One region of the Leucobacter sp. BZR 635 genome, then DNA from elsewhere that is predicted to be linked to it. Evidence: riboswitches for the same ligand, from Rfam matches in the RefSeq annotation. Region 1 holds a riboswitch; the other holds the start of a gene.

Evidence for each region. A riboswitch is a leader RNA that binds a small molecule or an ion and turns the genes downstream of it on or off. The one in region 1 is predicted to bind magnesium.
Region 2: another riboswitch for magnesium. It lies ahead of mgtA (magnesium-translocating P-type ATPase); the one in region 1 lies ahead of ACI1US_RS05495 (hypothetical protein).

What each region holds. Positions count from the first base shown of each region.
Region 1 covers NZ_JBLUNZ020000028.1:71,940-75,341, reverse strand. The annotation lists gene ACI1US_RS05505 (hypothetical protein) at 1-150, opposite strand, end outside; gene ACI1US_RS05500 (CorA family divalent cation transporter) at 187-1,137, opposite strand; gene ACI1US_RS05495 (hypothetical protein) at 1,186-1,515, opposite strand; M-box (ykoK) riboswitch at 1,564-1,730, opposite strand; gene ACI1US_RS05490 (TIGR03084 family metal-binding protein) at 1,809-2,615, opposite strand; tRNA gene ACI1US_RS05485 (tRNA-Arg) at 2,875-2,947, opposite strand; gene ACI1US_RS05480 (NlpC/P60 family protein) at 3,399-3,402, opposite strand, start outside.
Region 2 covers NZ_JBLUNZ020000004.1:31,909-35,310, reverse strand. The annotation lists gene mgtA (magnesium-translocating P-type ATPase) at 1-1,498, opposite strand, end outside; M-box (ykoK) riboswitch at 1,782-1,950, opposite strand; gene ACI1US_RS00375 (choice-of-anchor Q domain-containing protein) at 2,091-2,801, opposite strand; gene ACI1US_RS00370 (SRPBCC family protein) at 2,958-3,402, opposite strand, start outside.

The sequences.
Region 1 (3,402 bases):
GAAGTTCTCGCTGCCCGCTGCGGGCTCTGCGGCGATGTCGCCACCCAGGTGGTGAACGTCGATGCGTGAACTCCAGGCAACTGGGTTCGACTGGTCCGCCGAATACGCCGAGTTCGACTGCTGAATATCGTCCTGGTTCTTAACTGACATTGGTCATTCCTTGTCTAGAGGTGTGAAAAATTTGGCCTAGCGCAGCCAGCCGCGACGCCGCACATAGATCAGCGGCGCGAGCGCGAAGATGAAGCTGAGCACGATGATCATCGGCTCGGCGTACTGCCAGCCGAGGATCGGCATGTGCTCGAAGTTCATGCTGTAGTAGGTCGATAGCAGCATGACCGGCAGGAACACCGCGGTCACCACGGAGAACACCTTGATGATCTGGTTCTGCTTGACGTTCAGCGCCAGGTTGTTTGTCTGCTGCAGCAGGCGAACACGGTCGTGCACGAACTCGATGTGCGGCTCGATCGCCTCGATGTCTTCGATCAGCCGACCGAGGTCGGTGCGAGTTGCGAGCCCCAGGCCCCACATCTTCGCGCGCAAGTGCCTCGCCGCCTCGGCGAGCGCGAGCTGGCTTTCCATGCAGTGCGAAAGGAGCGATTCCATATCGGCGAGCTCCTGCTGCGTGAACGTCACATCGCTCACGCCGAACTCGCGCGACTTCTTCGCCTCGAGGCTCTCGAGAATTGCACCGGTTTCCATCATCATGCGCTCGGTTCCGTGACTCATCGCGCTCACGAGCTCATCTGTAGTATCCGCGATGGCCTGCAGGAGGCTCGCCGCGATCTCCACCGCTGAGTCATTCTCACGGCCGTCGCGCTCCATTCGTGCGTGAGCGAGATCGAGCGCGGCGGCTGACCCGCTCGGCTCGACAGTGACGACGCTGCTCTCGCCGACGGCGACCATGATGCGAACCGTGTTGTAGCCCCCATCGGTGTGCGCCACGTATGACACCGGGAGGTAGCTAAAGCCGTTTTGCGTGTTGAAGGCAACAGCGGCAGCGTCTTGAAAGTCCACGCCGTGCGCCTCGCGAAGCTCCGTGTATGCCCGCGGGTTTTCGCCCCGCACGCGCTGCCAGCGCCCGCCATTCAGCGACTCAACGCCGACCTCGAGCGTGGCTGTTCCGTGCTCATTATTCATTGGTTTCACTTCCTGATTTGACTGATCCCGGCGCGGCTCTGGCGCTGGCTATCCCTCGTCCTTGTAAAAGCTGCCGTGAGTGCCTGACGTCGAGGAGGTCTTCGTCTCGAGGTCGTAGTTGATCCCGTGCAGCACGGCGGTGACACCGAGCATGATGAGGCTGCTCACCAGCACCATTCGCGTCGTGAACCGCTCATACCTGGTCGCGCGCCGCTTGTGCGCTCGCGCCGGGGCCGGGGCCGCAAAGAATTTGCTCCGCCACCTGATCGGGCCGCCCGCGGGGAGCACCTGCGTCACGGGCCAATCGGGCCCGGGCTCCCGTTCTGCGAGGGATCCCGCCCTCACCGGCAGGGTTGGTTCGTACAGTGCTGTGCGCATACCGCTTGTTCCTCTCAGGGCACGCCAAATGAGCCCGTGGGCTCGGGAAACGCGCTTCCATGTCAGAGCTTCGGCATTGCATGACGTAGTCGTGGTGCAGCCACCTTGGGCGACCCCCTTAAGCCGAGGGTGCCTGTCCTAACCTTGGGCATCTCTCGATGTCGTCAGATCAGTGGCCTGTGTTCATGCAAGAGCCTCACCGAACGAAGCGCACTCCCAACACTATCGACACTCAATCACTTGCGCAAGTATTCGTTTATTTTCGCGAGTTGCGCCCGCGACTTCGCTCCGCGCTAGTGCGCGTGCCAGGCGAGCCGCTCCCCCGGCCGAGGGCCATTTGTCGGAACCCCGCCGAAGGCCTGCGCGATCCGCATCCACCTGGCAGCCCCCTCGCCGGCGACCTCCAGCTCGACGTCCGCGACATTCCTGCGCTGCGTCACCACCGCGGCAAAGCCCCACGCCGCCCCGACAACCCGCTCGGGGGCGCCCTCCGGGCCGAACGCCATCTTCTCGCCACCGGGAAGCTCCAGCTCCACTCGCACCGGGCGCTCGGGCAGTGGGATCCGCCGCGCACGGAACGACGCCTCGCGCGTCCGGATCCCCATGCGCGCCACCGTGGGCAACGCCGCCGGATCCGGCAACTCCTCCCCGAGCGCGTCGAACACATCCAGGCTGTGGGCCCAGGTCTCGACCGTCCGTGCGGCGACCATGGTCCGAGGTAGCACGGGAGGCCCCAGCCACGTGATGCGCTGCTTGGGCGCAGCCCGCGAGAGCGCCTCACGCAGCGCCTCCCTGCCTGCCCGCCACTCCTCGAGCAGCTGCGGCACGGGCACAGCTGCTCGCTCGCGCGCGCCACGGTCGACAAACCCGCTCGCCCCGTCAGTCTCCATCCGACCGACGGACTGCGCAAACGCGGGATCCTGCCGCAGCGCCTGCAGCGCCATTGCATCACTCCAGGCGAGGTGCCCGATCTGGTGGGAGATATTCCACCCCCTTGCGGGGGTGGGCCGCAGCCAGCGGCGGGGCGGCAACGCCCCGACCGCCTCATCCAACACCTTGGCCGCGTCGTCGAGCACTGCCAGTGCACGCGTAATATCCATTTCGACACTCCTCCGCCTTGAGCAGCTACCGATGCGGGGCTCGCGACCCGAATGGGCCAGCGCAGTTCGCGCCTCAGCCACAGCTCCAGCCGCAGTCTCAGCCTCGCAACATTAGAGACAACTGTATGACAAAATCGCCACGAAGGCTTGTCAGAGTTTGCTGCGAAGATTTCGTCGATTGCGCAGCCCGCCGCGTGGGGCCGTGCGCTGACTGAAATGCGTGGGAAGACCTGCGAGCCGGGGCTCGTGAAGCTTGGAGTGCCCTGGAGAGGAATCGAACCTCCGACATCTTCTTTAGGAGAGAAGCGCTCTATCCACTGAGCTACCAAGGCCGGCTGCGCCGAGACGGCGCCAAGCAACGAGTCTAGCGCACTCGAGCCCCCGCCCAACTGCCCCGTTTAATCTATTCCGACTCCAAATCTGCCCGCACAACACTCGGAATAGAAAAAGAGGGGCGTTGAGGAAACTCCGCGATCCTCCGCCTCGCAGCATCGCCGCCTCGCCGCCCGTAGCCTGGCACCCGCGGCCCGCGGCCAGGAGAAAGCTCTCGGCCTCAGGCCGCTCTGGGGCCTCTCGCGGCCGCAAAGGCCTCCCTGCCACCCGAACACGAGAGCGGCCATCCGCAGCTGCGAAACAGCCTTTCCGACCCGTGTGCGCCGGGAAGAGCCTTATACGGCCCGCGGAAGGGTCGGAGTAGATAAAACGGGGCAGTGGGGGCGGCGGGCCGGGCGCACAAAAAAGGGGCGCAGCCCGAAAGCTGCGCCCCTTCTCACAATGAGCTTATTAG
Region 2 (3,402 bases), on a different contig from region 1:
GCGCGTTGTGCTCGGCGACGACCGCCTCGATCTCGGCGCGCCGCGCCGCGGTGAGGCGGCGCTGCTCGAGGCCGACCATCTCCCATTCGGAGATCCGGAGGATTTCCTCTGCCGCCCCCTTTGTGACGATGACATGCAGGTGCTCGTCTTCAGCAACGACCACGGACATCCGCCGCCTGGCGAAGTCGAATGGCATTTCGTCGATGAGCTCGAAGCGGCTCACCGCGCGGTCGAGGTCGTCGCCGGCGGAGGTGAGCACAGCCTCGTCAAGCAGGTTGCGCAGGCCGGTCTGGAAGTGCGCGTTCACGGTCGCCCAGCCGAGCGTGCGGTCGCTCGAGTGCCCCGCGGTATCGAGGTGGCGTTCGAGTACGATCCGGTCCTCGGTGAGCGTCCCTGTCTTGTCGGTCGCGAGTACGTCCATGCCGCCGAGATCCTGGATCGCAGCCAGCCGCTTCACGATGACGCAGGAGCGCGACATCATCTGCGCGCCCTTCGCGAGGTTCGCGGTGACGATGAGGGGCAGCATCTCCGGGGTGAGACCGACCGCGGTCACCACCGCAAACATGAAGGCGCTCCCCCAGTCCTTGGTGATGCCGTTGATGATGAACACCGCGGGCACGACGACCGCCATGAACCTGATGAGTGTCCAGGTGACCTTTTGAATCCCCGTGTCGAACGCGGTGAGAGGCCGGGCACCCTGGATCGACGCCGCGAGATTCCCGAAGGCGGTGCGGTCGCCGGTCTGTAACACGAGCGCGGTCCCGGATCCTGAAACCACCGAGGTTCCCATGAAGCCGAGGTTCTCTGCCTCGAGCGGATCCTTCGTTACCGCGAGCGGAATCACCCGCTTCTCGACGGGCATCGCCTCGCCCGTGAGCATCGCCTGGTTCACCTGCAGGTCCGTGCTGCGGATGAGCCTCACGTCCGCGGGCAGCATGTCCCCCGCCGCAAGCTCGACGATGTCGCCCGGCACGATCTCCTCGTTGGGGCGCTCCCCGGTCACGGGCACCCCATCGATCTGGCGAGTGATGGCGGAGGTCGTGCGCACGAGCGCCGCGAGCCGATCGGCCGCGCGGCTCGACCTGAACTCCTGCCAGAACCGCATGACGGAGCTCACGAGTACCATCGTGCCGATCGTGATGACGCCGATCCAGTCCGCCCCCTCTTCGGGGTCGGCGAGCAGCACGTCGGTGACGAACATGATCGCGACGAGTCCGATGAGGATGAGAATGAACGGGTTGCGGAGCGTGCGCAGGTACTGCACGATCGGGGCCGGTGGTCGCTGGTGGCGCACGAGGTTCGGGCCCCAGCGGTCGAGTCGCGCCCGCGCTTCGGGCGGGGTGAGCCCATAGCGGCTGGCGTCGACAAGGTCGAGAGCCGCCTCGGGGGTCGCCGCTGTGGCCCGTTCGAGCAGCTGCGTGTCAGCGGCTGGCAGCCGGCCGCTCGGCTTACGCTTCGGTGTGGTGGTCTCTGTGGGGGTGGAGGTGGCCGAGTTCATGGCAAGCAGCCCTTCGGGTACGGGTATGCGCCGTGTCAGCGCGCAGCGGACCGCGCGGGCGTCATCAAGCGGAGAGGATCTCGAGGTGTTCTCGGTTGGCCGCGCAACGCTCTTGGCTCTTAGCTCTTAGCTCTTAGCTCAGGCGTGAGCTTCAGCTCTGACCGGCTGCTGCTCGCGCACGGAGGCCGCGCGGGGTGAATGATCGACTGTCTTCGTCCACGGCGTCACCTCCTCGGTTCGGCAGCGCCCGCCAGGACGAGCAGGCCGGAACCATGAGGTTCTCGCCACACCTCCACGTCAGAGCTTTGGCACTGTGTGACGTATCCGCTTGCCGGAATCCGCTTGGGGCCGACCCTTAAGCCGGGAGGGCCTGTCCTCAGCCTGGGCGTCTCTCGACGTCGTGGGATGAGCGGACTGTGTTCACGCAGGAGCCTCGCCGAACGAAGCGCTACTCTCTCAATTATAGATACCATTGCGCAATTGCGCAAGCTTTGCCTTCGCGCCCCCGCGACCGACGATGCGTGTACCCCCGCACGGCACCCTCATCGTCAGGGAACACAGTGCGGGGGCCAGCGACTTGCCGTCGCGACGCCTAGCGACGGGCGGCGATCCACTGCCTGGTGAGGAGGGCCGCGCCGAGCAGCACCGTCAGCAGCGTACCGCCGATCAGCCAACCGTTCAGTTCGCCGCCGGTCACCGACAGGTCGTTGTCGCCAGCGGGTGCCGTCGGCGTGGGATCTGGATCTGGATCCGGATCGGGTCCCGGCGCCTGCTCGCCCTTGTCAACGATCGTGACCGTTACCGTTTGTGGTTCGCCGAGCTCTGCGCCCTCCGACGGCACCGAGAGCGTCACCGTAAAGATGCGGTCCCCCTGCTTGCCAGCACGAGCAACGGTCGGGAACGCGAGTGTTGTCTGCTGGGCTGCGGCATCCGCGGCGGCCGGAAACTCGACTGTGCCGCTCTGCAGCGAGTAGTCGGTCTCGAACACCGCGGTCCCGTCGACCGCGGTGAGCGTCACTGAGGCCGCGCCCACCGCCTGGCCGGTACGCAGAGCGGTGATGATCGCATCTTCGGCCTCGGTCACCGTAATGTTCTTGTCGAGCGTCACGACGTCATTCTCAACGGGCGCTTCCACCTCGACCGCGCCGATGTCAGCCCTCGGCCCCTGCGGGCGGCTCACGCCGCGCTGATCCAGCGCTTCGTACACGGTGACCGTGTCGATCGCGTCGATGAGCTTCGACCCGTCACCCGGCAGCATCGTTTTCGTCGGCCCACCGTTGGCGGCGAGCGCGCCGAGATTGATCTCAGCAGCACAGGAAAAGCCCAGGGTATTCCTAGGCGCTTTCCCTGAATCCTAGTGCCGGCAGATTCGCTGAACAAGCGACGACGATACGAGCTTCGGCCCCGCCGCGCCTCCTCCGCCCCTCGCCACCACCCGGCGTGAGTCGACCCCACGCACTCAGGCCTCAGCCCCCGAGCGCAGTGCCCGACTGATCCCCGAACCGACCCGCGTTGCCTGCAGCCATACGGCGAAACTCGTTGCTGGCTTCAGCAAGAAACGCTGCACCCTCCGCACCGGCGTGACTCGCCTACGCTGCGCAGCTGGCACCCATTCGAAGGTCACGCGAAGTTGCGTGCCGCCTGCAGCCGGCTCGAGCGATATGGTGATCCGCCGCGCGTTCAAGGTGGGTTCCGCCGGGAAGGTGAGCTGCCAGGAGATCAGCCCAGGCTCGTCGAACGCCAGGAGTTCGATGCGGAGCCGTCGCCGAGCGGAGGGCTGCTTGTTCGGCTTTCCGTTAGGGAAGTGGGTCACCACCTCGGCTCCCCACGCATCACCAGACTGGAGGGCCCTCTCCCCCAGCTCATCGGGTAGGTGCACAACGCCGATGAGTTCGTCCCACTCG